Bradyrhizobium sp. AZCC 1610: one gene and its partner. The protein of the gene in region 1 interacts with the protein of each later gene in a pairwise test. Links are inferred from orthologs where the notes say so. Each region holds a gene or a part of one and is shown in the gene's direction. Other genes may lie near its edges.

Evidence for each region.
Region 2: the proteins of grpE (region 1) and V1279_RS18400 interact in binary tests that used the Escherichia coli proteins (3 or more experiments, as listed by UniProt). The link is inferred for Bradyrhizobium sp. AZCC 1610 from one-to-one orthologs.

Annotation. Positions count from the first base shown.
Region 1 is NZ_JAZHRR010000001.1:7,288,877-7,291,999, forward strand. The notes cover bases 156-2,962. They hold grpE (nucleotide exchange factor GrpE), read left to right. Parts: upstream 156-1,159; coding sequence 1,160-1,765; downstream 1,766-2,962. Other genes in these bases: hrcA (heat-inducible transcriptional repressor HrcA), read left to right, coding at 156-981; V1279_RS35705 (VOC family protein), read right to left, coding at 1,784-2,164; V1279_RS35710 (helix-turn-helix domain-containing protein), read right to left, coding at 2,279-2,962. In the rest of the region: more of hrcA, read left to right, coding at 1-155; more of V1279_RS35710, read right to left, coding at 2,963-3,123. UniProt on the Escherichia coli protein: Participates actively in the response to hyperosmotic and heat shock by preventing the aggregation of stress-denatured proteins, in association with DnaK and GrpE. It is the nucleotide exchange factor for DnaK and may function as a thermosensor.
Region 2 is NZ_JAZHRR010000001.1:3,707,342-3,710,623, reverse strand. What follows is about bases 223-3,188. They hold V1279_RS18400 (Nramp family divalent metal transporter), read left to right. Parts: upstream 223-997; coding sequence 998-2,380; downstream 2,381-3,188. Other genes in these bases: V1279_RS18395 (arginyltransferase), read right to left, coding at 2,477-3,188; V1279_RS18405 (PspA/IM30 family protein), read right to left, coding at 223-876. Also shown: more of V1279_RS18405, read right to left, coding at 1-222; more of V1279_RS18395, read right to left, coding at 3,189-3,253. UniProt on the Escherichia coli protein: H(+)-stimulated, divalent metal cation uptake system. Involved in manganese and iron uptake. Can also transport cadmium, cobalt, zinc and to a lesser extent nickel and copper. Involved in response to reactive oxygen.

The DNA of each region.
Region 1 (3,123 bases):
ACCGGCGACCCCGTCGGCTCGCGCAACATTTCGCGCCTGATCGCGGTGCCGCTGTCGCCGGCCTCCGTCCGCAACGTGATGTCGGACCTCGAAGCGCTCGGCCTGATCTATGCGCCGCATACCTCGGCAGGGCGGTTGCCGACCGAGCTTGGCCTGCGCTTCTTCGTCGACGCCTTGATGCAGGTCGGCGACCTCACCGAACCGGAACGGGAATCGATCCAGAGCCAGCTCGCATCCGTCGGGCGCGCGCAATCAGTCGAGGCGGCGCTCGGCGAAGCGCTGACGCGGCTGTCCGGCCTGACCCGGGCCGCCGCCGTGGTGCTGACCGCCAAATCGAATTCGCGGCTGAAGCACATCGAATTCGTGCGGCTGGAGCCGGAGCGCGCGCTGGTGGTGCTGGTCGGCGAAGACGGCCAGGTCGAAAACCGCGTGCTGGCGCTGCCGCCCGGCGTGCCCTCGTCGGCGCTGACCGAAGCGACCAACTTCCTCAATTCGCGGATTCGCGGGCGGACGCTTGCGGAAGCGCGCCTTGAGCTCGAAACCGCGCTGACGCAGAGCCGCGCCGAACTCGATCAATTGACGCAGAAGGTGATCGCGGCCGGCATCGCAAGCTGGTCCGGCGGCGACAACGACGACCGGCAATTGATCGTGCGCGGCCATGCCAATTTGCTGGAAGACCTGCACGCGCTGGAGGATCTCGAACGCGTCAAGTCGCTGTTCGACGATCTCGAGACCAAGCGCGGCGTGATCGATCTGTTGGGCCGGGCCGAGCGCGCCGAAGGTGTCAGGATTTTCATCGGATCGGAGAACAAGCTGTTTTCGCTGTCCGGTTCCTCCACCATCATCGCCCCCTATGGCGATGCCGCGGGCCGCATCGTCGGCGTTCTCGGCGTGATCGGGCCGACGCGGCTGAACTATGCAAGGGTGATTCCGACGGTGGATTACGCCGCCCGGATCGTCAGCCGGATGCTGCGTGGCTAATCTGCCCGAATAGGACCTCAATCCCGGACTTTTTTGGTTTGACGCATTTTCTTCACGCGAACCGGTGCCCACTTCGCTCGAAAACGCTATGGAAAGCTTGATTTTCGACCCCCAAAGCACGATATCCCGCTCAGCAAATCCCCATCGAACCAGATACGTTTTTTGAGAAGGCAGCCTTATGACCGATCCGAACCGGCCGAGTGATGATGCGGTGAAACCGGCCCAGACCGGCGAGCCCGTGGTCTCAAAACCCTACATCATGCCCGACGATCCCGAGGAAGGATCGAATGAGGCACTGACCAAGGAACTGGCCGAGACGCGCGACAAGATGCTGCGCACGCTGGCGGAAATGGAGAACCTGCGCCAGCGCACCAGGCGCGAGGTTGCCGATTCCAAGATGTACGGCATCACGGGCTTCGCGCGCGACATTCTCGATATCGCCGACAATCTGCAGCGCGCGCTCGACGCGATTCCGGCCGAGGCCAGGGAGACCGCCGACCCTGGCATCAAGGCCTTCATCGAGGGCGTGGAACTGACCGAGCGCTCGCTGCTCAACACGCTGGAGAAGAACGGCGTCAGGAAGTTCGATCCATCGGGCGAGAAGTTCGATCCCAACTTCCAGCAGGCGATGTACGAAGTGCCCGACCCATCCGTTCCGTCCGGGACGGTGGTTCAGGTCGTGCAGGCCGGCTTCATGATCGGCGAGCGCGTGCTGCGCCCGGCGCTGGTCGCCGTCTCCAAGGGCGGCGCCAAGGCCGCGCCGGCCGCCGACGTCACGAACTGAGCCGGACTCGAAAACGCTCTACGGCTTCTCGTCCGCCTTCGGCCGGTACGTGCCAAAACTCCAGAGATTGCCTTCTGGATCCCGGCAGGCGAAGTCGCGGCTGCCATAATCCGTGTCGTGCAGTTCCATCTCGATCTTTGCGCCTGATGCCTTGACCCTGGCATGCAGCGCGTCGGGATCGTCGACGGCGACGTAGAGCGCGTCGGTGCGGCGGCCGCCGATATCGCCGACGAGTTTGCCGTATTCGTCGTCGCGGGACTGGCCCAGCATCAGAAGCGAGGCGCCGTAGGCAAGTTCGGCATGCTGCACCGTGTCGCCGTTGCGGTAGACGACGCGCTCGGTGAAGCCGACCACGTCCTTCAGCCAGCCGATCATGGCCTCGGTATCCCGGCAGCGCATCGTCGGATAGATGCGCGGCGCTTCGATTTCGCTTTGGTTGGTCACGGAAAACCTCCTTGCTGATGGCTCCCGCGCCAATATGCCCAAGCGCGGCAGCGCCGGCTTGAAGATTTGTTACCGGGCCAGTTCGTCCAGCGGGCGCATCAGGCGGCTGTCGGTCAGGGCCAGCCGTTGGGCCCACGACGTTGGCGTTTCGCCGGCAAGGGTTGAAAATTCGCGGGCGAGATGCGCCTGATCGGCATAACCGCTCTCGGCCGCAATCCCGGCCCAGCCGTGCGCCTCTCCTGCATGTGCGAGCCGACAGGCTCGATGGAAACGCATGATGCGGGCAACCGGCTTCGGTGCGAGACCGAGTTCGGATCGAAAACGGTACACCAGGTGCTTGCGGCTCCAGCCTATCTCTTTCGCGAGCGCGGTGATCCGCGTGCCGCCCGCCGTGCGCGCCAATCGTCGATAGGCGAATTCGATCTCCGGGGACGGCAGGTGGTTGGCGCGATCAGCAACAAAATCCTCGACCAGGTCGAAACGGTTTTGCCAAAGGGGCGTCGCGCCAAGCCGTTCGCGCAGTTGCCGGCCTTCACGGCCCAGCACGTCTGACATGTCGACCATACGCGCGGCGAGATCGACGACGGCGTTGCCAAAGAATCGGTAGGCGCCGAGCGGCGTGAAATCCACCTGCACGCATTCGGCGCCGCCGTCGGACTCGATCAGGACCGGGCCGGCGTAAAGCCCGGCGGCGAAGCTCGGCTGCCGGTCGGCGGCATCAGGCTCGCGCCCGAGCGCGATCAGGAACGGCGTGCCGAAGCTGATGATCAGGGGTATCACCAGCGATGCGGTCTCGCGCTGGGAAAACCGGCCACGCGCCGTTTCACGGTAACCGGTCATTCCGGAGATGAGACCAGCCATGCGCTGTGAAGGCGGACGACGCGCCAACTCAAACGCGACCGGTGCCGTCACAT
Region 2 (3,282 bases), 3.6 Mb from region 1 along the record:
AAGCATCGCCTGTAAGGCCTTGGTCTGCTCCTCGATTTCGAGCTCGATGAAATCCATCGCGCGTTCGAGTGCAGTGCCTTGCGATTCCAAATCAATTTGCCGTGCAACGCCGGCGCGCGCGAGATCCTCGCGGCTTTCCGCAACTGCGAGACGAATCTTGTCGGTCAACCCGGCGATTTCGGCATCGAGCTCCTCGCGCCGACGCTTGAGGCGGAATTCCTCGGCGCGCGACTTGCCAAGCGCATGGCGCGCCTCATCGGCGCCAGCGTCGATCTCGCGGATCGCCTGCTTGACCAGCGCGACCTTGTTGCTGTTCTCGGCATTGTCGATGGTCTCGCTGGCGATGGCGGCAAGAAGTCTGCCCATACGTGCAAGGATACCCTCGTGAACCATGGTCTTCTCCTCCGGTGCTGTGGATTTCGATTTGACGGCGATGTGGATTTCGTAAGCGCGGCCGTCCGAGACCAGGTGAGCCGGGAAGGGACTTTCCCAGCCGGCAAGATAGCCGGGTATTTCGAACGGCACCAAGATGCGGCCGCGGACAGTGCTAATCGTCAGTGAAGTTGGTCCCTTGATTGCGAACAGTTTGTCATCGAGCGGGATGCGGCGCGGCGCGGCGCCCGCCACGTAGTTGGCGCGGTCGCGCAAACCGAGCGTCACCAGGCGGGCCGGCAGGCCGGTCTCGGCACGAATCTTTTCGTAAGCCTGGGCGTGAAGCGCGACGAGGTTGGCGCCGACGGGGGCAACCTCCGCGAGAATCGCCATCATGCGCTCATACGCGGCAAAGGTTTCTTCGATCGCGGCGATGGCCGTCGCGTCGGGGTGGAGCGCATAGCGCAGCGTGGCGCCGGGGGATTCATGCGGCAGTTTGATCATGCGATTATCATAAAGCACTTCTTCAGTACTTTACCAGTCAGGGCGCCGGTATCATTTTCGTGATCGCTAGATGCAGTTGCAAATGAGTTGCAATAAAATCTATCTCACCCATCTGGTTGAGATGGATGCACGAACCACCGAATTGAGCCCGGCGACCCCGACTGGGACCGCTCCGAATGAGGACGGCTGGCGCGCTGACGCTGCCGCTGGCACCCAGCTGAGTCTGCCCGAGGTCAACTCCTCCATCTTGGTGCCCTTTGGCGGGCATTGGGTTCGACGTCTGCTCGCGTTTCTTGGCCCGGGTTACCTAGTTTCGGTCGGCTACATGGATCCCGGCAACTGGGCCACCGACCTCGCGGGCGGTTCGAAGTTCGGTTACACGCTGCTGTCGGTGATCCTGCTGTCGAACCTGATGGCGATCCTCTTGCAGGCGCTCGCCGCGCGGCTTGGCATCGTCACCAACCGCGATCTCGCCCAGGCCTGCCGCGCCAGCTTTTCCCGGCCTGTCAACTTCCTGCTCTGGGTGGCCTGCGAGGCCGCGATCATCGCCTGCGACCTGGCGGAAGTGATCGGCACCGCGATCGCGCTAAAACTTCTGTTCGGCATCCCCCTGATCGGCGGTGCGCTGATCACCGCGCTCGATGCCTTCCTGTTGCTGCTGTTGATGAACAAGGGCTTTCGCTTCCTCGAAGCCTTCGTCATCTCGCTGTTGATCGTGATCGCGGTCTGCTTTGCGATCCAGATCACGGCCGCGGCGCCGCCGGTGGCCGCGGTCTTGAAGGGCTTTATGCCGTCGACCGAGATCGTCACCAATCCGGAGATGCTCTACATCGCCATCGGCATCATCGGCGCCACCGTGATGCCGCATAATCTCTATCTGCACTCCTCGATCGTGCAGACCCGCGCCTATGAGCGCACGAACGAAGGCCGCCGCGAGGCGATCAAATGGGCGACCACGGATTCGACCGTCGCGCTGATGCTGGCGCTGTCCATCAATGCCGCGATCCTGATCGTCGCCGCCGCGACCTTCCATGCGACCGGCCGGACCGAGGTCGCCGAGATCGGCCAGGCGTTTGAACTGCTGTCGCCGCTGCTGGGTCTCGGGATAGCCTCGACCTTGTTTGCGGTCGCGCTGCTCGCCTCCGGTCTCAACTCGACGGTGACGGCGACGCTGGCCGGCCAGATCGTGATGGAAGGCTTTTTGCACCTGCGCCTGCCGAGCTGGGCGCGGCGGCTGCTGACGCGTGGCGTCGCCATCGTTCCCGTCGTGATCGTCACCGCGATCTATGGCGAGCGCGGCACCAGCCAGCTTTTGGTTTTCAGCCAGGTCGTGCTGTCGATGCAATTGCCGTTCGCGGTGATCCCGCTGGTGAAGTTCGTTTCCGACCGCCGCAAGATGGGCGATTTTGTAATCTCGCGTTCGGTGGCGGCCGTTGCCTGGATCGTCGCGGGGGTGATCGTCGCGCTGAACGTGAAGCTGCTGTTCGAGACGTTTTTCGGGTGAGGTAGGTTCGTAGCCCGGATGGAGCGCAGCGCAATCCGGGATTCTTGGCTAGCGGCCCCGGATTTCGCTGCGCTCCATCCGGGCTACGAGAATTCCTCAATCCTGCGGCTCGGACAGCATTTCACCCGATGCGTCCACTCGCAGCCATCCTGATGGCGCCAGCCGCTGCTGCGGCAGGAAGCGGCCCTTGTAGTCCATCTTCTTGGAGCCTTCGATCCAGTAGCCGAGATAGACGTAAGGCAGCCCCAGTCTGCGCGCGCGGGTGATGTGATCGAGGATCATGAAGGTGCCGAGCGAGCGGCTCTCCTGCGACGGCTCGAAGAACGAATACACCATCGACAGCCCGTCGCTGAGCACATCCGTCAGCGCCACCGCGATCAGTTCCTCGCCGCGCCCGGTGATGCCGGTATCGACGCCGCGCTTGCGGTATTCGATGATGCGGGTCTCGACATGGCTGTCCTCCACCATCATCGCGTAGTCGAGCACCGTCATGTCGGCCATGCCGCCGTGGCGATGCCGTCTGTCGAGATAGGCGCGGAACACCGAATATTGCTCCGACGTCGGCACGGCGCTGCGCTGTTCGCCGACGATGTCGGAATTGCGCGCCAGGACTTTCTTGAAATTGCGCGAGGGACGGAATTCGTTGGCGACGACGCGCACGGAAACGCAGGCGCGGCACTGGTCGCAGGCCGGGCGGTAGGCGATCGACTGGCTGCGGCGGAAGCCGCCATGGGTCAGCAGGTCGTTGAGGTCGCCGGCCTTGTCGCCGACCAGATGCGTGAACACCTTGCGCTCGTGCCGGCCCGGCAAATAGGGGCAGGGCGAGGGCGCCGTCAGGTAGAATTGCGGGGTGTCACGCGAGTGTTGGGTCACGTCGGGTCGTCAGGCCTCCGAAACAAATC